2 regions of the Streptomyces sp. NPDC048269 genome follow, and region 2 is predicted to be linked to the other one. Evidence: riboswitches for the same ligand, from Rfam matches in the RefSeq annotation. Region 2 holds a riboswitch; the other holds the start of a gene.
What was found. Region 2 has a riboswitch for ZMP and ZTP ahead of glyA (serine hydroxymethyltransferase). Riboswitches for the same ligand answer to the same signal wherever they lie in the genome.

Region 1 (9,804 bases), on a different contig from region 2:
GAGGCGCAGCGCGCGATCGCTCCCCTGGTGAGCACCGCCTGGGAACTCGCCACCTCGCAGGACATCCTGTACCCCGGGGCCACCGGGGTGAAGCCGCGGGCCGGAACCGGCGCGCTCAACGCGTACGTGAACCGGCTGATGACGGGGGCCACCACCGACGAGGCGCTCACGGCCGCCCTGTTCAAGGTGCTCACCATGAGCAGTGCGCCCACCCACTGGCTCCACCCGTCGGTGGTCTGGCACGTCCTGCGCGCTTCGGGCCGGGGCGCCCTGGAGGCGCCGCCGCTCACCGCCGCCGAGCGGGCCGTCGCCGGGCTGGGCCCGGCGGTACCGACGGCACCGGTGGACCCTGACCCGGTCGATCCTGACCCGGTCGACCCGGCGAACCCGGCGAACCCGGTCGGGCCGGCCGACCCCGTCGGACAGGCCCGGTGAACGACGGGATCCTGCTCTACCTGCCGGGAGCCGTCATGCTCCTGGCACTGCTGATCAAGGTACCGACGCTGCGCCGGGACTGGGACCAGCCCCTGAACCGGGCCGCGTGCGCGCTGCTCGTCGTGGGCTGTCCCCTCACGTTCCTGGCGTCGCCGCCGACGATCGCCGCGGTCAACCGTCTCACCGGCGTGGTCAACTTCTCCGCGCCGCTGGTGTTCTGCCTGGTCACGGTCTTCTCGGGAACCTGCGTCGTCCTGGTGCTGCAGTGGGCCGGCGGGCCGCCCGCCGCCGTCCGGCGGGCCACCCGGCTGACGGTGGCCGTGTTCGGGGCGGTGACCGTGCTGATCGTCGTCCTGTTCGTGATCGGCGACGCCCCTGTGGAACGGCTCCGGGACCTGGACACGTACTACGCCACCACGCCCTGGATCCGCGAGATGATCGTCTGCTTCCTGCTCGCCCACACCGTGGGCAGCACGGCACTGACCGGGCTGTGCTGGAAGTGGCTGCGGCGCGCGGACCCCTCGCTGCGGCCGCTGCGCACCGGGCTGGCCCTCATCGTGCTGGGCGGGCTGCTGGACCTGGCGTACCTCGCCGCGAAGTGGGCCTCGGTGGGTGCCCGCTGGGCCGGCCACGACTGGGTGGTCCTGTCCACGGACGTGGCACCGCCGCTGGCCTCCGCGGCGGCCCTGACGATCGGTGCGGGGTTCATCGTGCCGCTGGTCGGCGGGTCGGCGGCCTGGCGGGACTTCACCCAGTACCGGCGGCTGTATCCGCTGTGGAAGGCACTGCGCGGATCCGCGGCCTCCCGGGTACGGACCGTGCCGCTGGCCTGGTGGTCGCCGGTCGGCATCCGTCTCATCCACCGTGAGTCCGTCATCGACGACGGCATCCTGGCGCTCGCGTCCCGGTTCGACCCCGCCGTGCGCGGTACGGCGTACGAGGCTGCGCGCGGGCAGGGTCTGAGCGAGGCCCGGGCCGCCGTGGTCGCGGACGCGGCCATGCTCGCCGCCGCCTGCCGGCGCGGGGCCGCCGGTCCGCAGGGTGGGCACCCCGCCCCGTACCGGCTGGACAGCGGCCCGCTGGAGGCACTGGCCCGGGAGTTCCGCAGTTCCCCCATCGTCGCCGCGGCCCGCGAGGCGGCCGCGCCCACGGGAACCTGATCCGCCGGCTGGGGCCGTGGCCGCGGCCGCTGCGCCGGCCCCCTGTCCCTGTCTCTGCCTCTGCCCCTGCCCCTGCCCCTGCCCCGGGAAGACACCACGCCCCGGGCGAGAGGGCCCGGGGCGTGGTTGGTGTTCGGCTCGGCTGCGGCTCAGAGGTCCGCGAGGTCCAGGCCGGCCTGGGCGGCGGCGGCCTGGACGGTCTGCTCCAGCAGGACGGCGATGGTCATCGGGCCGACGCCCCCCGGTACCGGGGTGATCAGGGAGGCGCGGGCGGCTGCCGACTCGAAGTGGACGTCGCCGACGTTGCCCTCGTTGTAGCCGGCGTCCAGGACCACGGCGCCCGGCTTGATGTCCTCGCCCCGGATGAACTCGGCCTTGCCGACGGCGGCGACCAGCACGTCCGCCTGGCGCACGATCGAGGGGAGGTCCTGGGTGCGGGAGTGGCAGTAGGTGACGGTGGCGTTCTGCTCCAGCAGCAGCATCCCGGCCGGCTTGCCCAGGATCGCGCTGCGGCCGACGACGACGGCGTGCTTGCCGGTGAGATCCACGTCGTAGGCGGCGAGGAGGCGCATGATGCCGCCGGGGGTGCACGAGACGAAGCCCGGCAGCCCGAAGCCCATGGCGGCGAAGGAGTGCATGGTGACGCCGTCGACGTCCTTGCCGGGCGCGATGGCCTCGAAGGCCGCGCGCTCGTCGATGTGGTGCGGGACGGGGTGCTGCAGCAGGATGCCGCTGATCTCGGGGTCCTCGGAGAGCGCGGTGAGGGTGGCCACCAGCTCCTCGGTGGTGGTCTCGGCCGGCAGCTCCACGTGGCGGGAGGTGATCCCGGCCTTGGCGCACCGGTTCTGCTTCATGCGCACGTAGGTGACGGAAGCGGGGTCCTCACCCACCAGCACGGTCGCGAGACAGGGCGCGGTGCCGGTGCGCTCGGTGATCTTCGCCGCGTAGGCGGCGGTCTGCTCCGAGATGCGGCGGGCGAGGGCGGTGCCGTCCATCAGCCGGGCGGTGGCGGACGCGGGGGCAGTCTGGGCAGTCGTCACGGGGTCTCCTGAACGTCGCTGCGGATCGCGGTTCGCCCAGGCGCGCGGCAGTCGGCGTACGGAGGTACGCCGGGCCGCTCCCCGGTGGTGATCCACCCGAACGCCAGTCACGGCCCGCCGTCCACTGTAGTCGACACATCCGGTGGATGACCGGGGCCCGGCCTGGGACGGTAAAGACATGACGCGTACTGGCGGCCACCGGGTCCTGGCCGCCCGGCATCGCGAGGGCGACCCGGCTGCCGCACGCCACCAGGGCCGGCCCAGAAGTCGTCGCGCTGCGCTCCGAGCGGCCGCGTACGGAGTTCCACGACATCGGAGCCGTGCTCTACTTTCTCCGGAAGGTGATCCGGATGGTGCCCGGCCTCACGGTCGGGCAGTACCGGGACCGCTTGCGCGAGCTGCACGAACGGATCGAACGCGAAGGCCCGTTCGTCGCGCACACCGCCCGGTTCCTCATCGAAGCCCGCAAAACGGGCTGACGGAGAGGGCGGACGGATCCACGCCGAATCGGTTGCGCGGCCACAGCGTGGCGCAGGTCACTCAATTCAGCGCGTAACGAATCGACTCGGGCATGCGATGAACCGACAGGTGTCCTCGCGCGGCCCCGGAATACAGAACCCCCTCGGATCTGTTTCCCGAGTCCGCGCGATGATGTCCCGCCCACCCCTTATCTGTTCGCAACGAGAGGCTCCTTGTGTCGCTCAGCCCGTCCCGTACGTTCCCTCCGGAGATCGCCGAATCGGAGGCCCTCGTCGCGCTCGTCGAGCGCGGCCGCGAGCAGGGTCACATCAACGGTGACGATGTGCGCCAGGCCTTCGAGGCCGGCCGCATCCCGGTGGACCAGTGGAAGCGGGTCCTGCGCAGCCTGAACCAGGTCCTGGACGAGGAGGGTGTCGCCCTCCACGTCAGCGCGGCTCCCGCCACCAAGGCCGCCGCGAAGAAGCCCCGCAAGGCGGCCGCCGCCCCGGCCCGTACCGTCGCCAAGAAGGCGGCCGCCGCGCCGCGCCCCATCGGCGCGCGCAAGGCCTCGGCCGCCGGCCCGGCCACCACTGCGGCCACGGCCGCCGCCGCGGCGATATCCGCTCCGTCGACGTCCACCACCGAGGACGGGGCGACGGCCGAGGCCGCCGCCGATCCGAAGAAGCGGACGGTCAAGAAGACCGCGACCGCCGCGAAGAAGACCGCCACCAAGAAGACGGCGGCGAAGAAGACCAGCGCCAAGGACGCCGACGAGGGCGAGACGCCCGCGGTCGGCGAGGACTGGGCAGCGGAGGACCTGGTCGACGAGGCCGAGGAGGAGGCCCCCAAGCCCGGCGGCACCCAGGGCTTCGTGCTGTCCGACGACGACGAGGACGACGCCCCGGCGCAGACGGTCATGGTGGCCGGCGCCACGGCCGACCCCGTCAAGGACTACCTCAAGCTCATCGGCAAGGTGCCGCTCCTCAACGCCGAGCAGGAGGTCGAGCTCGCCAAGCGCATCGAGGCGGGCCTGTTCTCCGAGTACAAGCTCGAAGAGGAGGAGGACCACAAGCCCGCCTTCAAGCGCGAGCTGGAGATCCTGGTCGAGGACGGCCGCCGCGCGAAGAACCACCTGCTGGAGGCCAACCTCCGCCTCGTGGTCTCCCTCGCCAAGCGCTACACCGGCCGCGGCATGCTCTTCCTCGACCTGATCCAGGAGGGCAACGTCGGCCTGATCCGCGCCGTGGAGAAGTTCGACTACACCAAGGGCTTCAAGTTCTCCACGTACGCGACGTGGTGGATCCGGCAGGCGATCACCCGCGCCATGGCCGACCAGTCGCGCACCATCCGCATCCCCGTGCACATGGTCGAGATCATCAACAAGCTCGCCCGCGTGCAGCGCCAGATGCTCCAGGACCTGGGCCGCGAGCCCACCCCGGAGGAGCTGGGCAAGGAACTCGACATGACCCCCGAGAAGGTCATCGAGGTCCAGAAGTACGGCCGCGAGCCGATCTCCCTGCACACCCCGCTGGGTGAGGAGGGCGACAGCGAGTTCGGTGACCTCATCGAGGACTCCGAGGCGGTCGTGCCGGCCGACGCGGTCTCCTTCACCTTCCTGCAGGAGCAGCTCCAGTCCATCCTGGGCACGCTCTCCGAGCGCGAGGCGGGTGTGGTCTCCATGCGCTACGGCCTCAACGACGGCCAGCCCAAGACCCTGGACGAGATCGGCCGCGTGTACGGGGTCACCCGTGAGCGCATCCGCCAGATCGAGTCCAAGACGATGTCGAAGCTGCGCCACCCGTCGCGTTCGCAGGTGCTGCGCGACTACCTCGACTAAACCGTCGGGGGCCTTCAGGCCAGTCGGAAGACCGGCCCCTTGGGCGTGAACGGCAGGGAGGCACCCTGCGGAACCAGATAGGCGTGCTCGCGCCGGATCCGCAGGGTGTCGCACCACCCGTCCGTGATCACCAGCACCGGTGCCCCGGGCGGGAAGTCCTCCGCCCGCTGCAGCAGGTCGATGCCCGGCTGCAGCTCGGTCCCGCCCCGGCCGCGTACCCGGACCCGGCCCGCGATCTCGGTCGGGGGCAGATAGCCCGCGTCGTACGGCGCCGCGTCGCAGAAGACGACGCGTGCCGCCGGTACGTCGCGGGCTTCCGCGTACGAGGCGATGGCGCCCAGCGCCTTCCCGAGCAGGGCGGCGTTCATCGAGCCCGAGGTGTCGAGCACCACGCCGAAGGTGCAGCGGGCCACCTCCTCGGGCGGGAAGCAGCGGCCCGCGCGCGGGATGTCCGGCGTCGAGGCCTGGCGGCGGGCCGGGCGCGCGTAGGAGCGTACGGCCACGGGGCGCGGCACGTACTCGTCGAACCAGCGGGCCAGCTTCGCGTCCCAGGGCACGGGCGGATGGGCCAGTGCCCGGATCTCCTGGACGAGACCCGCGGGCAGCAGCCCGCGCTCCCCGTACTGGTGCAGGTCGAAGCCCCGGGTCAGGCCGCGCCGGTAGAAGTCGTCCAGGTCCGAGTACGGGCAGCTCGCCGGGTGGGGCAGCGGCTCGCCCAGGATGTCCCCGAGGCCCTTGCCGCGCAGGGTCGCGAGGCGGCGCATCCGGCGCAGGTCGGCGGCGATCCGGTCGTAGACCTCCTCGACGGAGAGGTCCCGTAGCGCAGGGTCGTGGAGCAGTCCTGCGGGCATCTCGCCGACGCCCATCTCCACGAGCCAGCCGTTGACCACGTAGTCGGCGGCCACGTTGTGCAGGTACGGGTCGCGGGCGCCGCGACGCCCGCCGTGGCGCAGCGCGGCGTGCAGCATCTCGTGGGCCAGGATGAACCGCCATTCGCCGTCGGTGAAGGTGCGCAGCGGGTTGACGTATATCTCGCCGGCGCTCGCGCTGACCGCGGCGATGGCGATGCCCTGGGCGCGGGCCAGCTCGGCGTCAGCGACGATCTTCAAGCCGGCGGCGAGGCCGCCGAGCAGCGGGTACGAGGAGACGAACCAGTTCAGCGCACGGTCCCAGGGGTGCCGTCGGGCCGTTTCGCCGGTGATCCGGTCGCGGCGGCCGCCGGCCACGTCCATGGCGGCGGAGACGCTGCGGGTGAGGGCGTGCGCGAAGCGGGTCTCCCAGTCGGGGGCGGGGGTGTTCCACCTGCGGAACGTGACGAGGACCTGGTCGGGGTGGTCCCCGGCGGTGCCGCACTTTTCGTAGGCGGCCGGGATGCCGTCACGGCGCCAGCGGGCGGCGAGCAGTTCCTCGTCCCCGCCGGGGTACTCGGCGGGGAGGTGGTCGGGGGCGCGGCCGACCGCAACGGTCAGCAGGAAACGGTTGACCACGGCGCAGCGTGCGGCGAGGTCGAAGCGGTCGGGCTGCGGGCGGTCCTCGTCCTTGCCGGCGGGGACGTGGCCGAAGCCGAGGTGGAGCAGGGCGTGGGCGAGGGCCCACGCCCATTCCCGGGGATCGGCCCGCTTGGTGGGGTGGACGTGGACGGTGCCGTTGGAGTCAACCGCGGCCAAACCCCCGGCCGGGGTGGCCGCGCACTTGGCCTGGCGGCAGACGGAGGCGTCGACGGCGGCGAGGGCCGGATGCCGCTTGACCAGGGCGAGCCCCTCGGCGAAGGCCTCGGTGGCGGGGTCGGGCCTGCCCGGCTTCTGTGCGCCGCGGCTCATGCGGCGTCCCCCTGTCGGGCGTCGTGGCCCGGCCGGTTCTCCGCGCGGGAGCGCGCTGCGCTCACCGGCGGGCCTCGACCAGGCGGGGCATGTCGCGGGCGGCGTCGACGAGGAACCAGGCGGGCAGCACGGGCAGGCCGTCGGCGTCGTCCGCGATGACGGTCTGGGCGACCTCGACGGATATCTCGGCGAGCTGGACCAGGAGCGCTTTGGCGCGGTAGGCGGTCTGCCGGGCGGCGGGCGAGACGTGTTCGCGCTGCGCGGGGAGTTCCTTGATCAGGCGTCCCCGGAAGGCCTCGGCCAGGTAGTACAGCAGGTCCCGGTCCTCCGTGCGGCGCGGCCAGCTCGCGTCGCCCTTCAGGATCGCCTCGATGCCGAAGGTGTGGCGGACGATCTTGGCGTAGCCGCAGAAGGAGACGGCGTGGGCGGGGGTGAGGGTGCCGTGCGCGACGACCTTCAGGGTCTGCTCGTCCAGGCCGGTCCCGAAGGAGTGCAGGGCGTCGGAGAGCATGTGCCAGGAGCGGGGGGTGGAGAAGGCCTCCTCGGTCTTGGGCGGTTGCGACCAGAGGTGGTCGGGGCGGTCGGTGAGGTAGTCCGTGACCCAGGGGTGGATGCCGTTCTCTCCGGCCCAGACCAGCCAGTCCCGCGCGGACGCCTGGAGGTGGACGTGGGTGAGGCGGTTGACGAGGGCGGAGGCGATGGGCCGGGCCAGGGCGTTGTCCGTGGCGCGGTTGCCGGCGCCGATGACGATGGAGCCCGCGGGGAGTTCGTAGGAGCCGATGCGGCGGTCCAGGATCAGCGAGTAGAAGGCCTTCTGGACGTCCGGGGACGCGGCGTTGAGCTCGTCGAGGAAGAGGCAGTACGGCTCGTCGCGCGCGATGGCCTCGGGCGGGCAGAAGACGGAGCGGCCGTTCTGGATCTGCGGTACCCCGATCAGGTCCTCGGGGGCGAGCTGGGTGCCGAGGAGGCTGACGCATTCCAGGCCGAGCGAGTCGGCGAACTTCCGTACCAGCGAGGACTTGCCGATTCCGGGTGCCCCCCAGAGGAACACGGGCCGCACGGTGGCGAGGCCGAGGAGCAGTTCGGGGATCTGGGCGGGGGTGACGGTGACGGAGGCCTGCACGGGCGTGGATGTCCTCGGGAGTTCGGGTGCGTGGTCCGCCCAGTGTGGGCGCACCACGCGACCCGAAGCACCCGGTTTTCCCCGGGCCGGGAGCAGGTCCGTGAGCGTGCCCCTGAGTGGCTCCGGAGCGGGCTCCGGAGCGGGCCCAGGAGTCAGCTCGCGGATTCAGCTCGCGGTGTGCTCCAGCAGGTGCTTGAGCTTCTCCTCGCCCCGGGGCATCTCCTTGCGGAGCATGGGCTTGACCACGAGGGGGACCAGCGCCCTGCCCATGCCGTGGCCCTCGAAGTCGATGGACAGGGTGACGCGTGAACGGGTCCCGTCGTCGAGGGGTTCGATGTAGCCCCGTACGTCCGGCCGTACCGGTCCGTCGACGCCGTGGATGTGCCAGCTCCGCGGCGGGACGAGTTCCGTGAACACCATGGTCGTGGGGATCCTGCGCTTGCCGATCTGCCGGGTGACGACGACCTTCGAACCGACGTGGACGGGGAGGTCGCCCATGGGAACGGCTGACACGGCGCTGTCCTGCCACTCCGGCAGGTGCGTGGGGTCCGTCACGTACCTGTAGACGTCCTCGGGCCTGCGGTCGATGTCGATGGTCTTGCTGATCGCGGACATGGCGACCCCTTCGAGCCCCCCTGACTGTCCTCTCCTTCCAAATTACCCCGCGGGGGAAACGGTGGCGCGCGCCTTCCGGGCGGACATCACGGCGTACACGAGGACGCCCGCGAAGAGGAACAGGACGCCCTGGTAGACGGCGGCGTAGCCGGAGCCGGCCACCAGCCACATCGAGAAGGCGAAGGCCAGGGAGGCGAGGGAGGCGTCGCGGACCAGGCGGCCCCGGTGGACGCGCTCGGAGCGGCCCGAGAGCAGGAAGTAGAGCTGTGCGGCGGTGGAGATCAGGTACGGGACGGTCGCGGTGAAGGTGGTGACCAGAACCAGGATCTCGAAGACGCCCTCCGAGCCGGCTGTGTAGTTGTAGATGGTCAGCGCCGAGGCGAGGACGGCCGTGACGACCACTCCGACCACCGGGACGCCGCGCCTCTTCGTCTCGAAGGCCTTCGGGAAGAGGCCGTCCCTGGCGGCGGCGTACGGGGTCTGCGCGCTGAGCAGGGTCCAGCCGTTGAGGGCGCCCGCCATCGAGATCACCGCCGCGCAGGCGACGACGGTGCCGCCCCAGGTTCCGCCGAACATGGCGTCGACGGCGTCCGTGAAGGGGGCCTGGGAGGAGACCAGGCTGTCGTGGGCGACCAGGCCGAAGACGGCGAGGGTGCCCAGCAGGTAGACGGTGGCCGCGCCGACGGTGCCCAGGATGGTGGCCCGGCCGACGTTGCGGGCCGGGTCGCGGACCTCGCCGGCGCTGACGGCGGCGGATTCGACGCCCAGGTAGCTGAAGAGCAGGATCGCCGCGGAGGCGGAGACGGCGCCGATCGCGCTCTGGTCGGTGGCCCGGAAGGGGCCGAGGTTGGCCGGGTCGAAGAAGAGGAGACCACCCACGGCGACGAGCAGCAGTGGGGCGAACTTCAGGACGGTGGAGACCACTTGGACGGCGCCGACGTACCGGGTGCCGGCCAGGTTGGCGAGCGCCGGCAGCCACTGCACGGCGAGGGCGGCCAGGCACATGGACCACTTGTGCGCGCCGACGGCCGGGAAGAGCACGCAGAGGTAGCCGACGGCCGCCACCGCGAGGGCCGCGTTGGAGACCCAGGTGGTGATCCAGTAGCTCCAGGCGGCGAGGAAGCCGGCGAAGTCGCCGAACGCGGCGCGGGCGTAGACGTACGGGCCGCCGGTCCGGGGGTGCCGCTGGGCGAGCCGGCCGAAGACCAGGGCGAGGGCGACCGCGCCGAGGGTGAGCACGGCGAAGGCGACGAGGCTGATGGTGCCGAACGGGGCCACCGAGGCGGGCAGGAGGAAGATCCCGCCCCCGATGATG
Region 2 (18,093 bases):
CGGGGTCCAGGCCGGCGGCGAGCAGCTGCGCGGCGGAGAGCCGGGTGTTGGCGCGCAGTTCCTTCGGATCCTGCGGCATGGTGATCGCGTGCAGGTCGACGACCATGTAGAACGCGTCGTGCGTCTCCTGCAGGGCGACGTACTGGCGGATGGCTCCGAGGTAGTTCCCGAGGTGGAACGAACCGGAGGTGGGCTGGATGCCGGAGAGCGCGCGAGGACGATCAGAAGCCATGGCTTCATTCTCTCAGGTGCGGGGGCGGGCTCGGGCCCGCCGCTGGCCGGAACCTTCCGGGTCGCGGTCGTCCTTGCCGTGCCGTGCCCGGGTACCGGGCGGTAGCGGCCCGGCCGGATCTTGCCCCGGCCGAGCGACCGCTTTCCCCCGCCGCCGCGAGGCCGCGCCGCCGCGAGGCCGCGCCGCTGCGCGAGGCCCCGGGGCGCTGCCCGAACCCGCGCCTCAAACGCCGGCGGGGCTGGGTTCGGCTCCGGCCCGGACTCGGCGCCTTCGGTGCGGGTGCGCCCTCAAACGCCGGGCGGGCTGGGATTGCCCTGCGGGCATTCCAGCCCGGCCGGCGTTTTGAGGCGCGGGTCCGGGGGCCGGCCCCCGGCAGCGGCGCCGCAGCGGCGAGCCCCGCCCGGCACCCTCCAGCCCCGCCGGCGTTTGAGGCGCGGGGTGCGGGGCGGAGCCCCCTCTTTCGGCCACACCGGGGATCGGGGCGCGGGCGGAGCCCGGGGAGGCGGCTAGAGGGGGAGGCCCGGGGCCGGGAAGGCCGACATCAGGGTGGTGACCTCCGCCCGTACGGCGGCCAGCGCCGGCTCGTCGGACTTGGCGGCGGCGTCCACCGCACGCGAGATCCAGTCCGCCACCAGCGGCATGTGCTCCGTGGACAGGCCCCTCGACGTCAGCGAGGGGGTGCCGATCCGGATGCCCGACGGGTCGAACGGCTTGCGGGGGTCGAACGGGACCGTGTTGTAGTTCACCACGATCCCCGCCCGGTCAAGGGCCCTGGCAGCGACCTTGCCCGCGACCGCCTTGCCCGTCAGGTCGATCAGGATCAGGTGGTTGTCCGTACCGCCCGAGACCAGGTCGAAGCCCCGCTCCAGCAGCGCCGCCGCCAGCGCCTTCGCGTTGGCGACGACCGCGTGGGCGTACGAGACGAACGACGGCTGCGCCGCCTCGTGCAGCGCCACCGCGATGCCCGCCGTCGTCTGGTTGTGCGGCCCGCCCTGGAGGCCCGGGAACACGGCCTTGTCGATGGCCTTCGCGTGCTCCTCGCGGCACATCAGCATCGCGCCGCGCGGACCGCGCAGGGTCTTGTGGGTGGTCGTGGAGATCACGTCCACGTGCCCCGCCGGGGACGGGTGCGCCCCGCCCGCGATCAGGCCCGCGATGTGCGCCACGTCCGCGACGAGGACCGAGCCCGCCTCCTCGGCGATGGACGCGAAGGCCGCGAAGTCGATCGTGCGCGGCAGCGCGGTACCGCCGCAGAAGATCAGCTTGGGGCGTTCCGCCAAGGCCAGGTCGCGCACCGCGTCGTAGTCGATGAGCCCCGTGTCCGGGCGGACGCCGTACTGCACGCCCCGGAACCACGACCCGGTCGCCGAGACGCCCCAGCCGTGTGTCAGGTGCCCGCCCATCGGCAGGGCCATGCCCATCACCGTGTCACCCGGCTTCGCGAAGGCCAGGTAGACGGCCAGGTTCGCCGGGGAGCCGGAGTACGGCTGGACATTGGCGTGGTCCACGCCGAACAGGCCCTTGGCCCGCTCGACGGCCAGGGCCTCGACGCGGTCGATGTTCTGCTGGCCCTCGTAGTAGCGGCGGCCCGGGTAGCCCTCGCTGTACTTGTTCTGCAGCACCGTGCCGGAGGCTTCGAGGACGGCCGCGGACACGTAGTTCTCGCTCGGGATCAGGCGCAGGGTCTCCGCCTGGAGCACTTCCTCCGCCGCGACGAGGGACGCCAGTTCGGGGTCGGTCGCGGCAAGGGCGGGATGGACGAGAGGGGCGGGACGGTGGCTCGCGGACATGGCGGGCTCCTCCGGGGTCGATGTGATCGGTACCCCGCGAGGCCCAGGCGAGCGGCCCTGTGTGCGGTCGAGCGCGCACGACTCCCCCGGAGTTGGTTCTCCGTACGCCAGTCGCCGTGCGTGTTGCCCACCTTAGCGGGCGCGCCACAAGAAAGGTTTCTCCGTCCGCTCTGCGAGCGAGGATGGAAAGTGACGCCACCCTCGTCACCGGCCTGACGGACGATCGGAGACCCCGTGTCGACAACTGCTGATGCCATCCGCTCCGCCGAAGCGCACAGCGCGCACAACTACCATCCGCTGCCCGTGGTCGTCGCCACCGCGGAAGGCGCGTGGATGACCGACGTGGAGGGCCGCCGCTACCTGGACATGCTCGCCGGCTACTCGGCGCTCAACTTCGGGCACGGCAACCGCCGTCTGCTCGACGCCGCCCGCGCGCAGCTGGACCGGGTCACGCTCACCTCGCGCGCCTTCTTCCACGACCGCTTCGCCGATTTCTGTACCGAGCTCGCCGCACTGTGCGGAAAGGAGATGGTGCTGCCCATGAACACGGGCGCCGAGGCCGTGGAGACGGCCGTGAAGACCGCGCGCAAGTGGGGCTACGAGGTCAAGGGCGTCCCGGACGGCCACGCCAAGATCGTGGTCGCGGCGAACAACTTCCACGGCCGTACGACGACGATCGTCTCCTTCTCCACGGACCACGAGGCGCGCGACCACTACGGCCCGTACACCCCCGGCTTCGAGATCGTCCCGTACGGCGACCTGACCGCGCTGGACGCGGCGGTCACCGCACACACCGTCGCCGTGATGCTGGAGCCGATCCAGGGCGAGGCCGGGGTGCTGGTGCCGCCCGCCGGATATCTGAAGGGCGTACGGGAGCTGACGCGCGAGCGGAACGTCCTCTTCATGGCGGACGAGATCCAGTCGGGCCTGGGCCGCACCGGCAAGACCTTCGCGTGCGACCACGAGGGGGTCGTCCCCGACGTGTACATCCTCGGCAAGGCGCTCGGCGGCGGGGTGGTGCCGGTCTCGGCCGTCGTCGCCGACGGGGACGTGCTCGGGGTGTTCCGGCCGGGCGAGCACGGGTCCACCTTCGGCGGGAACCCGCTCGCGTGCGCCGTCGGCCTGGAGGTCGTGGCGATGCTCAGGACGGGCGAGTACCAGCAGCGCGCCACCGAGCTCGGCGACCATCTGCACCGGGAGCTGAACCTGCTGGTCGGCGGGGGCGCGGTGACCGCCGTACGCGGACGGGGGCTGTGGGCGGGCGTGGACATCGAGCCGTCGCGCGGGACCGGACGGGAGATCTCCGAGAAGCTGATGGAGCTCGGCGTCCTGGTGAAGGACACCCACGGGTCCACGATCCGGATCGCCCCGCCGCTGGTGATCAGCAAGGAGGACCTGGACTGGGGCCTGGACCAGCTCAGGTCCCTCCTCGCCTAGCTCTCCGGCTCGAGGATCACGTGGGGCAGGAAGCGGGCGTACTCGTCCGTGACCGGCCCCGCGGATTCGCGGATGCCGAGCCCCGCCGCCTCGTCCTCGACGACCCACGCGCCGAGCACCACCCGGTTGCCGTCGAAGTCGGGCAGCGGGGCCAGGGCCTGGAAGCAGTACCGCTCGCCCTCCTCCGGTGTGAACGGCTCGCCGGTGCCGTCCGCCGGGTGGAGGGTGACCCCGGCGCCCTCGCGGCCCAGCAGCGGCTTGGCCGCGTAGCCGTCGGCTCCGGGCTCCGCCAGCTCGCGCGGGCCGTCGAGGTAGGCGGGCAGCAGGTTCGGGTGCTCCGGGAAGAGCTCCCACAGGATCGCCAGCAGTGCCTTGTTGGACAGCAGCATCTTCCACAGCGGCTCGATCCAGCAGGTGGTGCCGGAGCCGCCGCCGTGGTCGTACGTGCCGAGGACCTGCGGGCCGAACTCATCGGTGGCCAGCCACTCCCATGGGTAGAGCTTGAAGCAGGAGCGGATGAAGCGGAGCTTCTCGTCCACGAACCGGCCGGACAGGCTGTCCCAGCCGATCTGCTCCACGGACAGGGCCTGGGTGTCCAGGCCGGCCTGCTCCGCGGTCTCCTGGAGGTAGGCGACCGTCATCAGGTCCTCGCCGAGCTCGTCGGTCTCGGAGTGCGCGAAGTGCAGCGGGCCGGGCGGGAGCAGCTCGGCCTGCCGGCGCCAGGCGTCGACGAGGCGCTCGTGGAGGGAGTTCCACTGGTCGGCGCCCGGGAAGCGCTCCTCCATCCAGAACCACTGCGGGCTGGCCGCCTCCACGAGGGAGGTGGGGGTGTCGGCGTTGTACTCCAGCATCTTGGCCGGGCTGCCGGTGCCGTCGTAGCGCAGGTCGAAGCGGCCGTACAGGGAGGGCTGTTCGGCCCGTCGGTGCCAGGACTCGGCGATGAGCGCGGCGAGCTCCGGGTCGGTGATGCCGAGGTCGGCGAAGCGGTCGTGCTCGACGATGTGCGCGGCCGCGGCCAGGCACATGGCGTGCAGTTCCTCGACGACGTTCTCCAGCGCCTCGACCTCGGGGAGGGAGAAGGAGTAGTACGCGCTCTCGTCCCAGTAGGGGCGCAGGGAGTCGTCGGGGTAGCGGGTGAGGGGGTAGATCAGCCCCTGTTCCTCGACGGTCTTCTGCCAGTCGGGGCGGGGCTCGATGGTGTGCCGCTTCACGGGTCCTCAGCCGCCGCTGGAGCCGGAGCTGCTGTGCCCGCCGATGCCGCCGCGGGTGACGGCGGACTTGTCGAAGCTGCCGCCGGAGACCTTGCCGTTGCGGACGGTGCCGCCGTAGTAGTACGTGCCCCGGCTGCTGTTGTTGCTGCCGCTGCTCTTGCAGTACTTGTCGTCCAGCTTGTCCAGCGTGTTCCGGTCGACGCAGCGCCGGTCCGGCTCGTTGCTGTTGCCGCAGGCCACGAGCGTGGCCGCGAGCAGGCCCATGCCGCCGAGGACGACGGCGCCGGAGCGCATCCGGCGCTTGTTGCTGCTACTGCTGCTGTCCATGTCTGCTGCTCCCCTGATGGCGTGCTCCCGACAGACTAGAGCGGGGGCCCGGACCGATGGAATCCGGCCGTCGTGAGATCTGTGACCTAGAGTCAGTTCGTGCTCATTGGGATGATTTGCGCGCTGGGTGCGGCTGTCTGCTTCGGCACGGCGTCCGTTCTGCAGGCCATGGCGTCGCGGGCCGTGGAGCCGGGGACGGGGTCCGGGGTGGACCCCGCGCTGATGATGCGGGCGGTCCGGCAGTGGCGATATCTGGCCGGTCTCGGCCTCGACGCGGTGGGCTTCGTGCTCCAGATCATCGCGCTGCGCCACATCCCGATCTACGCGGTGGCGGCCGCGATGGCCGCGAGCCTGGCCGTGACGGCGGTGGTCGCGGCGCGGCTGATGCGGGTGCGGCTGTCCCGGACGGAGTGGGGCGCGGTGGGGGTGGTGTGCGCGGGGCTGCTGATGCTGGGGCTGGCCTCCGGGGAGGAGGGCTCGGGACAGGGGTCGCTCGCCCTGAAGCTGTGGCTGCTGGCCGTGGCGGGGCTGGTGCTGCTGGTCGGGGCGGTGGCGGGCCGGCTCCCGGACGGGCCGCGGGCGCTGGTACTGGGTCTGGCGGCGGGGACGGGCTTCGGGGTGGTGGAGGTGGCGGTCCGGCTGATCGACGGCTTCTCCTCGGCCGAGCTGCGCAATCCCGCCCTGTACGCGCTGCTGCTGGGCGGTGGTGCGGCCTTCCTGCTGCTCACCTCGGCCCTCCAGCGCGGCTCGGTGACGGCGGCGACGGCCGGGCTGGTCCTCGGCGAGACGATCGGCCCGGCGGTGGTGGGCGTGGTCTGGCTCGGCGACCGCCCCCGCGAGGACCTGGCCTGGCTGGCGGTGACGGGCTTCGTGGTGGCGGTGGCCGGAGCCCTGGCGCTGGGCCGCTTCGGGGAGCCGCCGGAGCCGGAGCCGGAGCCTGCGTCCCCGGCGGCGTGACGGGCCCCGCGGTACTACGGGAGCGCCGCCGTCAGGGCCGCCAGGGTCGGGGTCCACGCGCTGTCCGGCGGGGTTCCGTAGCCGACCACCAGCGCGTCGCGCGGGGGGAGCGCCGCCCGCGGGTGGCGGAAGCCGGCCAGGCCCTCCAGGGCCAGGTCCTGCCAGGCCGCCGACTGGACCACCGCGCGCTCCGTCCCCGCCGGGAGGTCCAGCACCGCGTGGAGGCCCGCCGCGATCCCGGACACGCCGGCCACCCGGCCGGCCACCGCCGCCACCAGCTCGTCCCGTCGGCGCCGGTAGCGCAGGCGCATGCCGCGCACGTGGCGGTCGTACGCCCCGGACGTGATGAACTCGGCCAGCGTGAGCTGGTCCAGCGCGCCGGAGGTCCGGTCGCTCATGCCCTTGACGGCCAGGACCTCGTCCACCAGCCCCGGCGGGACCACCATCCAGCCCATGCGCAGCCCCGGCGCCAGCGACTTGCTGGCCGTACCGAGGTACACGACCCGGTCCGGGTCCAGCCCCTGCAGGGCTCCGACCGGCTGGCGGTCGTAGCGGAACTCGCCGTCGTAGTCGTCCTCCAGGATCAGCCCGCCGGTGGTGCGGGCCCAGTCGACCGCCGCCGCCCGGCGGGCCGGGGTCAGGGCCGCGCCCGTCGGGAACTGGTGCGCCGGGGTCAGGAGCACCGCCCCGGGCCCCGCGCCCAGTTCGTCCGTACGGGCCCCCTCCCCGTCCACGCCCAGCGGCGGCGTCCGCAGCCCGGCCGCCGTGAGCAGGTTCCGGTGGACGTCCAGGCCGTACCCCTCCACCGCCACCTCCCGTACCCGCCGCGCCCGCAGCACCCGTGCCAGCAACGTGAGCGCGTGCGCGAAGCCGCCGCACAGGACGATCCTGTCGGGGTCCGCGTACACCCCGCGCGCCCGTGCCAGGTACCCGGTCAGCGCCTCGCGCAGCTCGGGCCGGCCGCGGCCGTCGATCCCGTACCCGAAGGCCTCGTTCGGGGCGTCCGTCAGGGCCCGCCGGGCCGCCGACAGCCAGGCCGCCCGCGGGAAGGCGCCCAGGTCCGGGGAGCCCGGCCGCAGGCTGTACGCGGGCCCCTGGCGCGCGGGACGGCGTACGGGGGCGGCCGCAGCGGCCCGGCGCGGCCGGGCCCGTTCCGCGACCCGGGTGCCGGAGCCCTGGCGGGCCGTCAGCCAGCCTTCGGCGACGAGTTCGGCATAGGCCTCCGCGACGGTGTTGCGGGCGATCCCCAGGTCGATGGCGAAGGAGCGGGACGACGGCAGCCGGGTCCCGGGCGCCAGCCGCCCACTGCGCGCGGCCTCGCGCAGCGCCTCGACGAGCCCTGCGCGCAACCCGCGTCCGGCGGACAGGTCCAGATGCAGGTCGGCACCGAAAGTGGCCCAGGATTCCATCATGGATATGGACCATATCGGTGGGCCGCCCGCCTCTTACGGTTGATCACATGACGAACGCACACGAACACACGCCCCGTATGAACATGGCGAAGGCCGCCCCCGAGGTCTACAAGGCGGTCCTGGCCCTGGAGATCGCCGCCAAGAAGGGCCTGGACCCGGCCCTGGTCGAGCTCGTCAAGATCCGGGCCTCGCAGCTCAACCACTGCGCGTTCTGTCTGGACATGCACTCCAAGGACGCGATCGCGGCCGGCGAGAGCGTCGAGCGGATCGTGCAGCTCACCGCCTGGGAGGAGTCACGGCACTTCTACACCGAGAAGGAGCTCGCCGCGATCGAGTTCACCGAGGCGGTCACGGTGCTGACGGACGGCTTCGTGCCCGACGAGGTGTACGAGAAGGCCGCGAAGCACTTCGAGGAGCGCGAGCTGGCCCAGCTGATCGCCGTCATCTCGACGATCAACGTCTGGAACCGCATCGGCGTCACCACCCGCATGGTGCCGGGGCACTACACGCCCGGCATGTACAACAAGGGCTGATCGGCTGATCGACTGATCGGCCGATCGGCCGATCAGAGCGGGCGGAAGGACTGCACGGCCGCCATGAGGTGTGCACGGGTCGCCGGCTTGTCGGCGCTGGGGCCGGTGACCATGATCACCCACCGGCTGCGGTCGGCGGCGACGAGGAGCCGTTCGAAGGCGAGGCCGGGCGGGGCGGACGAGGCCGGATCGGCGTACTCGAAGACCAGCTCGCAGCCGGAACCGTCCACGGGATCCTGGGAGACCTGCCGGTAACCGGGCTTCGTTTCCAGCACCTTGGTGGAGTCGGCGAGGACCTCACAGGCCGTCATGGAGTCCTGGGTGGCTTTGAATATCTGCATCAGCGCGCTCTGGTCGCCCGACCGGTACACGGAGCCGACTCCCGGGTCGCTGCGGTCTGCCGTCCAGCCCGTGGGGACGGCGACCGAGAAGCCGGAGGCCGCTTCGCGCACCCACACGTAGCCGGAGGGCGGGGCGGTCGAGGTGGGAGTGGGGGTCGGGGCGGGCGTCGGGCTGGAGGTCGCGGTCCCCTTCGCCTCCTGGCCGCCGGGACCGGTGCCCGGGTCGCCCCGGCCCAGGTACAGCCACCCTGCCACGGCGGCCGCGCCGACCAGGGCCACACCGAGGGTCACCACCACCAGGGTCCGCCGGCGCCGCACGGGGGTCGGAGCCGCCGGAGCCTGAGCCGGTCGTCCCGGTGCCGAGGGCATGCCCGGCGCGTACGGCGAGGGCGGCGCGGGCGGCGAAGGCGGATACGACGGCCACTGCGCCGGCCCGGGCGCCGGACTCGGGACCGGGCCCGGCTGGACCCGGTCGGCGGGCTCGGCCCGCCCGTCCGACCCGGTCCGGCCACCCGGCTCGACCCGCCCGTCGGACCCGGTCTCTTCGCCCGGCTCGGCCCGCTCGGGCTGCCCGGTCCGCTCGGGCTGCCCGGTCCGCTCGCCAGGCTCGGCCCGCTCGGCCTGCCCGGCCCACTCGGGCTGCCCGGCCTGCTCGGTCCCGGCGACCCGCTCGGTTCGCTCGCCCGGCCCGGTCCGGCCGGCATGCTCGGTCCGCTCGCCCGGCTCGGTCCACCCGGCCTGACCGCCCGGCTCGGCCCGCCCGGCCTGCCCGGTCCACCCGACCTGCTCGGTCCCGGCGGCCTGCCCGGCCTGCCCGGCCTGCCCGGCCTGCTCCGCCTGCTCGCTCGGCTGCGTCCGCTCTCTCGACCGGGCCCGCACTCTCGGCCGGACCCGTTCTCTCCACCGGCCCCGTTCTCCCGGCTCGGCCGGCTCCGTCCGCTCGGCCGGCTCCGTCCGCTCCCACCGCTGCGACCGCGGATTCCAGCGGACGCCGCCCTCCCCCGTGGCCACGCTCAGCCTCCCAGCGAGGTGAGCAAGGCGGCCAGGGCGGTCCCCGCGCTCACCGAGTCCACCAGCGGGGCCCACCGCTCCAGCGCCCCCCGCAGTCTGGCCGGCAGGCCCGGGCGGACCTCCCCGCCCGCCTCCAGCTCCCCCGCGACCTCGTCCAGTTCGCCGTCCAGCGCCGCCCGTTCGGGGCTCCGGGGCAGCCGTACGAGGGCCGCGCGCAGCTCCCGTACGGCCTCCAGCAGTTCCTCGGCGCCCGGCGCCGCGGCCTCCGTACCGCCGTGGTGGACGGTGCTGTTGGTGTTGTGGGTGCCGCCGATGCTGAAGCTGCTGCCGTGGACGTCACCGATCCGCACGGCCGGCTGTTCTCCGCCGCTAGTTGCCACCGCTTCTCCTCTTGCCCGTGCCCGTGCTCGTGCGCTTGCTCTTGTCGTCGTCCGGGGCGGAGGACCCGTGGCGGGTGGCGCTGTTGTGGCTCACTCCGCCGATGCCGAAGGCGCTGTCGCGCACCGACTGGATGAAGACCGCGCCCTCGGCGACGTTGACGGCCCGCTCCGCGAACTCCTCGGTGTGCCAGCCCGCCTCGTGCAGGGCCAGGGTGACCCCGCCGACGATCCGGTCCTGGATCGTCTTCAGGTACCGGTCCAGGTCCATCAGCTGGAACAGCGAGGCGTCGCCCTGCGCGGCGAGTTCGCGTACGGAGACGGCCGGCCCGGCCGGGAGCGCCACGCCGTGCCCCGCGGTGGCCATCCGCCACGGGATGCGCAGCGCGCCCACCAGGGTGACCAGCGCCGGGGCGAGCGAGCCCGGTCCGTTCGCGACCGCCCAGGCCACCTTGGCGAAGACGGTGTTGCGCAGCTGCCGCTGGGCGATGTCGTCGACCCGCTGGAAGTCCGGCCGTACGGGCAGCAGCACGTGCGGCGCCACTTCCAGCATCAGCATCCCTCCCTGCGTGTGCACGCGGATGAAGACGGTGATGACGAGGTTCTCGTCCCAGCCGCCGACCCGTACGCGCAGGAAGTGCCGGCGGCGCTCGCCGCCCTCCTCGATGGCGCTGGCGCGGTGCTCGGCGAACGCCTCCGCGGACAGGTCCAGGGAGCCGACGTCGGGCAGCCCGTCGGCCGGGAGGAACACGCACTCGTCGATGACCAGTTCGCGCAGCCGGTCCAGTACGGAGGCCTCGGCGTCCTCGGAGCCGTGCGGCGACGGGATGCGCAGGGCCTCCAGCCGTGGCCGGATCCGGTCCACGATCTGCGCGTTGTCCAGCTCCTCCGCCTCGCCGCCGCCTCGCGGGCGCAGTTCGACGGCCAGCTGCCACGGCAGGTGCGCCTGGCCCGCGCCGCAGAACGGGTTGCCCACGTCGTACATGACCAGGGGTGCGTGCTGGATCCGCTGGATCCGCGCGCGGGCCCGCCCGAAACGCCGGCCGGTCACCACCAGGTCGCCCGCGGCCCCGGCGTAGCCGGCCCGGTCGAGGGAGGAGTGCAGGACGCGGGCGAAGTGGCCCTGCTGGAGCCCCGCGACGACGATGACCAGGACGAGGACGAGCAGGGCGACCCATGAATAGGACGTCCCGTAGTACTGCCCCACCCTCGGCCAGTCCAGGAAGACGTCGAGCGGCCTGTTCATGATCATCTGTCCGAAGTACGAGAAGAGCTCGCCCAGACCGGAGAGGCGCAGCCGGATGCCCTCGGTCGGGTTGTCCTCCCAGAGGCCGAGGACCATCCCCCAGAGGATCCGGCCGAGCATCCAGGCCGCGTAACCGCGCAGGACGTACTCGATCACCCGGCTGCCGCGGCCGGTGCGGTCCCGGCGCCGCTTGATCCGCCCCGCGCCGCTGGTCAGGAGCGCCGGGACGAGCAGGAAGACGAAGAAGCCCTGGAGCAGCAGCAGCCCGAGGGCCCAGACCGCCACCACCGCCGCCGCCCAGGCCACTGCGGCACGCCGGGCGCGGAGGGCGTGGGCCAGGACGCGGGCGGCGTCGAACCCGTAGGAGGGGGCGGTGAAGCGCTCCTCGTGGACGTACAGCTCGTCGATCACCCGGTCCCGGTACGCGGTGTCGAGGTAGACGCCGGCACACAGCAGGCGCCCGGCCTCCGTCTTCGACGGATGTACGGGTCCCCTGCCCTCCGGGATTTCGGTCACCGAATCCCCCCTCCGGTGTGAGGAGGGAAAACGTACGGTGCCGGGCGGTTCCGGGACAGGGCGGATCACGCCAAAAAGAAGGCCCCGGCGCGCTGGGCGCCGGGGCCTTCCGGTGAAGCGGGTGGACTCAGATCAGGCCGAGCTCGCGGACCGCGTCGCGCTCCTCGACGAGCTCCTGCACGGAGGCGTCGATGCGGGCGCGGGAGAACTCGTTGATGTCCAGGCCCTGGACGATCTCGTACTTGCCGTCCTTGGTGGTGACGGGGAAGGAGGAGATGATGCCCTCGGGGACGCCGTAGGAGCCGTCCGACGGGATGCCCATCGAGGTCCAGTCACCCGCGGCGGTGCCGTTGACCCAGGTGTGCACGTGGTCGATGGCGGCGTTGGCGGCCGACGCGGCCGAGGACGCGCCACGGGCCTCGATGATCGCGGCGCCGCGCTTGGCGACGGTCGGGATGAAGGTCTCGGCGAGCCACAGCTCGTCGCTGACGACCTCGGCGGCGTTCTTGCCGGCGATCTCCGCGTGGAAGATGTCCGGGTACTGGGTGGCGGAGTGGTTGCCCCAGATGGTCAGACGCTTGATGTCGGAGACGTCGGCGCCGGTCTTCTGCGCGAGCTGCGAGATCGCACGGTTGTGGTCCAGGCGGGTCATCGCGGTGAAGCGCTCGGCCGGTACGTCCGGGGCGGCGGCCTGCGCGATGAGCGCGTTGGTGTTGGCCGGGTTGCCCACGACGAGGACCTTGATGTCGTCCGCGGCGTGGTCGTTGATGGCCTTGCCCTGCGGCTTGAAGATGCCGCCGTTGGCGGAGAGCAGGTCGCCGCGCTCCATGCCCTTCGTGCGCGGGCGGGCGCCGACGAGCAGCGCGACGTTGGCACCCTCGAAGCCCTGGTTCGGGTCGTCGAAGATGTCGATGCCCTTGAGCAGCGGGAAGGCGCAGTCGTCGAGCTCCATGGCGGTGCCCTCGGCGGCCTTCATGCCCTGGGGGATCTCCAGGAGGCGGAGCTTGACCGGCACGTCCGCGCCGAGCAGGTGGCCGGACGCGATGCGGAAGAGCAGCGCGTAGCCGATCTGGCCTGCGGCGCCGGTGACGGTGACATTCACGGGAGTGCGGGTCATGGCCTTCTCCGTTAGACAGCTGGCGGTCGGGGCGTGCCCGCCCCATGTGCTGGAGGACGCCGCTCCGCAGTAAATCTTGACGTGAAGAGACATCCGCCGTCAGGCTATCGGACCCTGGGGCGGCCGGTCTCCATGGGGGCTGGTCCACCAGGTGGATCCGGCCCCCGGCTCCGGCCGTTCGGCCGTTCGGCGGACGGCGGACGGCGGACGGCGGACGGCGGACGGCGGACGGCGGACGGCGGACGGCGGACGGCGGACGGCGGACGGCGGACGGCGGACGGCGGTATCAGCGCACGGTGAAGCGGACCGCCGTCTCCAGGAACGGGACCTCCAGCCACGGCTTGCCGGGCGGGCTGGGCTGCATCACCAGCGCGAGCAGCGTGATCGCCACGCCCAAGAGCCCGTACGTGACCATGTCCGTGAACCGGGAGCGCACCGCGAGCATGCCCACCGAGGGCAGTACGCGCCGCAGCACCGAGGCCGCGATCAGAGCCAGGCCTATGACCAGGCAGCCGACCCGCGGATGCCCCGTTGCCGTGGCCAGCAGCCCCGCGGCGGTCGCGGTGAGCACGCTGAGCATCGGCCACTGACGGGCGGGCGTGGACACGGCACCGGGGACGGCCCGGCCGCTGCCCTCGGGGCGGGCGGTGTCCCGGGTGACGGACGGGAAGCGGCGGGACCGGGGCGCCTCGGCCGCCGACGCCGCGCCCTCGTCGCCCCGCTCAGCCCGCACTGCTGGTCCGTTCCGCCGCCTCGACGACGTTGACGAGCAGCTGGGCCCGGGTCATCGGGCCGACCCCGCCGGGGTTCGGGGAGATCCAGCCGGCCACCTCGGCGACGCCGGGGTGCACGTCGCCGACGATCTTCCCGCTCTCGTCGCGGCTGACGCCCACGTCGAGCACGGCCGCGCCCGGCTTCACGTCCTCCGGCTTGACCAGGTGCGGGACGCCGGCCGCGGCGACGACGATGTCCGCCTGGCGCAGGAGCCCCGAGAGGTCGCGGGTACCGGTGTGGCAGAGCGTCACGGTGGCGTTCTCGGACTTGCGGGTCAGCAGGAGGCCGATCGAGCGCCCGACGGTGATGCCGCGGCCGAGGACGACGACGTGCGCCCCGTTGAGCCCGACGCCGTGGTGGCGCAGCAGTTCGACGATCCCGTACGGGGTGCAGGGCAGCGGGCCCGGCTCGTTCAGGACCAGCCGGCCGAGTGACATGGGGTGCAGGCCGTCGGCGTCCTTCAGCGGGTCCATCAGCTCCAGGACCCGGTTGGTGTCGATGCCCTTGGGGAGCGGCAGTTGGACGATGTAGCCCGTGCACTCCGGATTGGCGTTGAGCTCCCGTACGACCTCCTCGATGTCCTCCTGGGAGGCCGTCGCGGGCAGTTCGCGCTGGATGGAGGCGATGCCGACCTCGGCGCAGTCCTTGTGCTTGCCGTTGACGTACCAGCGGCTGCCCGGATCGTCACCGACCAGCAGGGTGCCGAGGCCGGGGGTGATGCCCCGGGCCTTCAGGGCCGCCACGCGGGCGGTCAGTTCGGACTTGATCGCGGCTGCGGTGGCCTTGCCATCGAGAATCTGGGCGGTCATGTACCCATCCTCCCGGATGGAGTGCCCCCGGTTCCAGTCAAGGCGCTCATGGACGCGCGCGGTTCATTGCACTTGCACAACAAGTCACCGGCCGCGCGGGAACCGGCTGGACAAGTTCCGACGTCTCCGACGACGATGACCGAAAAGAGTGCCGCGGGCAGTGCCGGGGGGCGGACCGTAGAACAGAGCTTTCCTCCGTGCGTGCCGTGCGTCCCCGCACTTCCACGGAGGAACACCCCAAGATGAGCTTCGGCGACCCGAACAACCCGTACGGACAGCAGCCCCAGGCCCCGCAGGGCCAGCCGGGCTACGGCTACCCGCAGCAGGCGCCCCAGGGCATCCCGCCGCAGGGCGGCTACGCCTACCCGCAGCAGGCCCCGCAGGGCTACCCCGGGGCCCCCGGCGGCTACCCGGGCATGCCCATGGAGATGCCGGGTCTGCTGAAGACCGCGCGCGTGCTGCTGTTCATCGTGGCCGGCATCCAGATCATCATCGGCCTCTTCGCGCTCATCGGCGCGGCAGCGGTCTCCAGCGCCACCAACTCCAGCGCCGGCGACCTCGGCGCCGGCATCATCGTCGCCATCGCCATCGTGGTCTTCGCCTTCGCCGCCCTGGCCATCGTCCTCGGTGCCAAGTTCGGCAAGGGCGGCAACGGCGTCCGCATCACGACGATCGTCTACGCGTCGCTGTCGATCCTGGGCAGCCTCGCGAACTTCGCCCAGGCCTCCGCCAACGGTGCGAGCAACGTCTTCGGCGGCATCGTCGGCCTCGCCATCTTCGGCATCATCCTCGCCTCGGTGGTCAGCAGCTCCGGCGCCGCCTGGTTCAAGCGCCCGCGCTACTGAACCCCGTAGCTCCACGGGGCACTGAACCCCTCGTAGCTCCACGGGGGTACAACCCCGGAGCTCCACGGGGGTACAACCCCGGAGCTCCACGGGGGTACAACCCCGGAGCTCCACGGGGGTACAACCCCGGAGCTCCACGGCGAAGGCCGCGACCCGCACACTCTGCGGGTCGCGGCCTTCGCCGTTCTGGCCAGCGGGACGGCTCAGTGGAAGAAGTGCCGGGTCCCGGTGAAGTACATCGTCACGCCGGCCTTCTTCGCGGCCTCGACGACCAGCTCGTCACGGACCGAACCGCCCGGCTGGACGACGGCCTTGATACCGGCGGCCGTGAGGATCTCCAGACCGTCCGGGAAGGGGAAGAAGGCGTCGGAGGCGGCGTACGAGCCCTGCGCGCGCTCGGCGCCGGCCCGCTCGACGGCGAGCTTCGCCGAGTCGACGCGGTTGACCTGGCCCATGCCGACGCCGACCGAGGCGCCGTCCTTGGCGAGCAGGATCGCGTTGGACTTGACGGCGCGGCAGGCCTTCCAGGCGAAGGCGAGCTCGGCGAGCTCGTCCGCGGAGAGCGCGTCACCCGTGGCGAGCGTCCAGTTGGCCGGGTCGTCGCCCTCGGCCTGGAAGACGTCGGACTGCTGGAGCAGTACGCCGCCGGAGATCGGCTTGAGGTCACCCGGCTGGTGCGGGGTGCCGTCCACCTTCAGGACGCGGATGTTCTTCTTCTTGGCCAGGACCTCGACCGCGCCGTCCTCGTAGGCGGGGGCGGCGATGACCTCGGTGAAGATCTCCGCGACCTGCTCGGCGAGCTCGACGGTCACCGGGCGGTTGACGGCGATGACACCGCCGAAGGCCGAGAGCGGGTCGCAGGCGTGCGCCTTGCGGTGGGCGGCGGCGACGTCGGTGCCGACGGCGATGCCGCACGGGTTGGCGTGCTTGATGATCGCGACGCAGGGCTCTTCGTGGTCGTAGGCGGCGCGGCGGGCGGCCTCGGTGTCCACGTAGTTGTTGAAGGACATCTCCTTGCCGTGCAGCTGCTCGGCGTTGGCGAGCCCGTCGGGCCGGCCGTCCGTGTAGAGGGCGGCGGCCTGGTGCGGGTTCTCGCCGTAGCGCAGGGTCGACTTGCGCTCCCAGGCGCCGGCCAGGAACTCGGGCAGCACGGCCTCCGGCTCCGGGGCGTACGCATTCGTGAACCAGGAGGCGACGGCCACGTCGTACGCGGCGGTGTGCTGGAAGGCCTCGGCCGCCAGCCGCTTGCGCGCCGTGAGGTCGAAGCCGCCGCCCTGCGCCGCCGCGAGGACGTCGGCGTAACGCTCGGGGCTGGTCACGACCGCGACGGAGGGGTGGTTCTTGGCGGCGGCGCGGACCATGGACGGGCCGCCGATGTCGATCTGCTCGACGCACTCGTCGGGGGTGGCGCCCGAGGCGACGGTCTCCTTGAAGGGGTACAGGTTGACGATCACCAGATCGAAGGGCTCGACGCCCAGCTCGGCGAGCTGGTTGCGGTGGTCCTCCAGGCGCAGGTCGGCGAGGATGCCGGCGTGCACGCGCGGGTGCAGGGTCTTCACCCGACCGTCCAGGCACTCGGGGAAGCCGGTCAGCTCCTCGACCTTGGTGACGGGCACCCCGGCGGCGGCGATCTTCGAGGCGGTGGAGCCGGTGGAGACGAGCGCGACGCCCGCCTCGTGCAGTCCGCGGGCCAGTTCTTCCAGTCCCGTCTTGTCGTAGACACTGACGAGCGCACGCCGGATCGGCCGCTGGGTCGTGGTCGGGTCGTTGCTCTCTACGGCGGTCACTGGATTGTTACCTTTCGTCCCTCAATGCGGTAGCCGTGTCGGGCCAGGCGCCCCACGACGTCGACGAGCAGCTGTCGCTCGACTTCCTTGATGCGCTCATGGAGAGCGGCTTCGTCGTCCTCGTCCCGGATCTCGACGACACCCTGGGCGATGATCGGACCGGTGTCCACGCCGGAATCCACGAAGTGGACCGTGCAGCCGGTGACCTTCGCCCCGTAGGCGAGCGCGTCCCGTACGCCGTGGGCGCCCGGGAACGCGGGGAGGAGGGCGGGGTGGGTGTTGATGAACCGGCCGCCGAAGCGGTCTATGAACGCCTTGCCGACGATCTTCATGAAACCGGCGGACACGACGAGGTCCGGAGCGTGGGCGCCGGTCGCCTCCGTGAGGGCGGTGTCCCACTCCTCGCGGCTCCCGTAGGCCTTGACCGGGCACACGAAGGTGGGGATCCCCGCCTTCTCGGCGCGCTCCAGGCCGACGATGTTCTCGCGGTCGGCCCCCACGGCGACGACTTCGGCACCGAAGCCCTCGGGTCCGCCGGGATGGGCGTCGATGGCGTCGAGCAGGGCCTGGAGGTTGGTGCCGGAACCGGATACCAGCACGACCAGGCGGGAGGCGGCCATGGGAGGCCCTTTCTCACGGGAATGCGGTGTTCGTCTTTGTATGGTCATACGAAACTTCGGGGTACCGATTTACGGGGGACCATACGAAGCAACCGACCGCCTGCAACGATACCGGCACACCGGACGGCCCCCGAGGGACGGGGGGACGGGCGAGGGGTAGCGTCTGCCTACAAGCCGAATCGACGTCGTCGCGACGTCCTTGACACAGGGGAAGTAACACACCCGATGCCGGACCGCCGTCAGCCCGACTCCCCCACCGACGACAACCCCTTCGCGGCTCCCCCGGAAGGCCGGCCCGACCAGCCGTGGCAGCCGCGCGGCGGTGGCGACGGCGGCGGGGACGGCAACGGCCGGCCGGAATCCGAGGGCCGCGGCGGCCCGGCGCGCTGGGACCCGACGGACCCTATCCAGCGCCGCGCCCGGTACGCGCTGCTGGCCGGCATGTGGGGCTTCTTCTTCGGGATCTTCGGCATCCCGTCGGTGGGACTCCTGCTGGGCGCCCTCGCCTTGTACTGGGGCGTCAGCGCCCTGCGCGGCAAGCCGGCGACGACCCAGCCCGGCCAGGGCGGCGCCCCGGCGACGACCCAGCCCGGCCAGAGCGGCACCCCGGCCCCGGGCGGCCTGGCGGCCCTGGGCGAGGCGGCCCGCCCTCAGCGCACGGCAGCGGTGAGCGGCCTGGTCACGGCGTCACTGGCGATCCTGCTGGCGATGAGCTCGTACGCCTTGCAGCTCGCGTACAAGGACTTCTACG

Region 1: another riboswitch for ZMP and ZTP. It lies ahead of AB0D48_RS06250 (bifunctional 5,10-methylenetetrahydrofolate dehydrogenase/5,10-methenyltetrahydrofolate cyclohydrolase); the one in region 2 lies ahead of glyA (serine hydroxymethyltransferase).

The regions. Positions count from the first base shown of each region.
Region 1 is NZ_JBEZLW010000004.1:128,147-137,950, forward strand. Features, by position in the region: gene AB0D48_RS06240 (pyridine nucleotide-disulfide oxidoreductase) at 1-435, shown strand, start outside; gene AB0D48_RS06245 (MAB_1171c family putative transporter) at 432-1,595, shown strand; gene AB0D48_RS06250 (bifunctional 5,10-methylenetetrahydrofolate dehydrogenase/5,10-methenyltetrahydrofolate cyclohydrolase) at 1,745-2,590, opposite strand; ZMP/ZTP riboswitch at 2,663-2,756, opposite strand; partial or broken gene AB0D48_RS06255 (SAM-dependent methyltransferase) at 2,890-3,114, shown strand; gene AB0D48_RS06260 (RNA polymerase sigma factor) at 3,330-4,931, shown strand; gene AB0D48_RS06265 (hypothetical protein) at 4,946-6,751, opposite strand; gene AB0D48_RS06270 (MoxR family ATPase) at 6,813-7,874, opposite strand; gene AB0D48_RS06275 (SRPBCC family protein) at 8,040-8,489, opposite strand; gene AB0D48_RS06280 (amino acid permease) at 8,532-9,804, opposite strand, start outside.
Region 2 is NZ_JBEZLW010000056.1:15,411-33,503, forward strand. Features, by position in the region: gene trpS (tryptophan--tRNA ligase) at 1-232, opposite strand, end outside; gene glyA (serine hydroxymethyltransferase) at 739-2,022, opposite strand; ZMP/ZTP riboswitch at 2,057-2,147, opposite strand; gene rocD (ornithine--oxo-acid transaminase) at 2,257-3,459, shown strand; gene AB0D48_RS33310 (glutathionylspermidine synthase family protein) at 3,456-4,670, opposite strand; gene AB0D48_RS33315 (hypothetical protein) at 4,677-4,997, opposite strand; gene AB0D48_RS33320 (DMT family transporter) at 5,109-5,954, shown strand; gene AB0D48_RS33325 (PLP-dependent aminotransferase family protein) at 5,969-7,366, opposite strand; gene AB0D48_RS33330 (carboxymuconolactone decarboxylase family protein) at 7,414-7,899, shown strand; gene AB0D48_RS33335 (hypothetical protein) at 7,932-9,251, opposite strand; gene AB0D48_RS33340 (hypothetical protein) at 9,254-9,631, opposite strand; gene AB0D48_RS33345 (hypothetical protein) at 9,621-11,390, opposite strand; gene AB0D48_RS33350 (malate dehydrogenase) at 11,518-12,507, opposite strand; gene AB0D48_RS33355 (DUF3017 domain-containing protein) at 12,794-13,240, opposite strand; gene AB0D48_RS33360 (bifunctional methylenetetrahydrofolate dehydrogenase/methenyltetrahydrofolate cyclohydrolase) at 13,230-14,090, opposite strand; gene AB0D48_RS33365 (hypothetical protein) at 14,333-14,935, shown strand; gene purH (bifunctional phosphoribosylaminoimidazolecarboxamide formyltransferase/IMP cyclohydrolase) at 15,139-16,722, opposite strand; gene purN (phosphoribosylglycinamide formyltransferase) at 16,719-17,342, opposite strand; gene AB0D48_RS33380 (hypothetical protein) at 17,568-18,093, shown strand, end outside.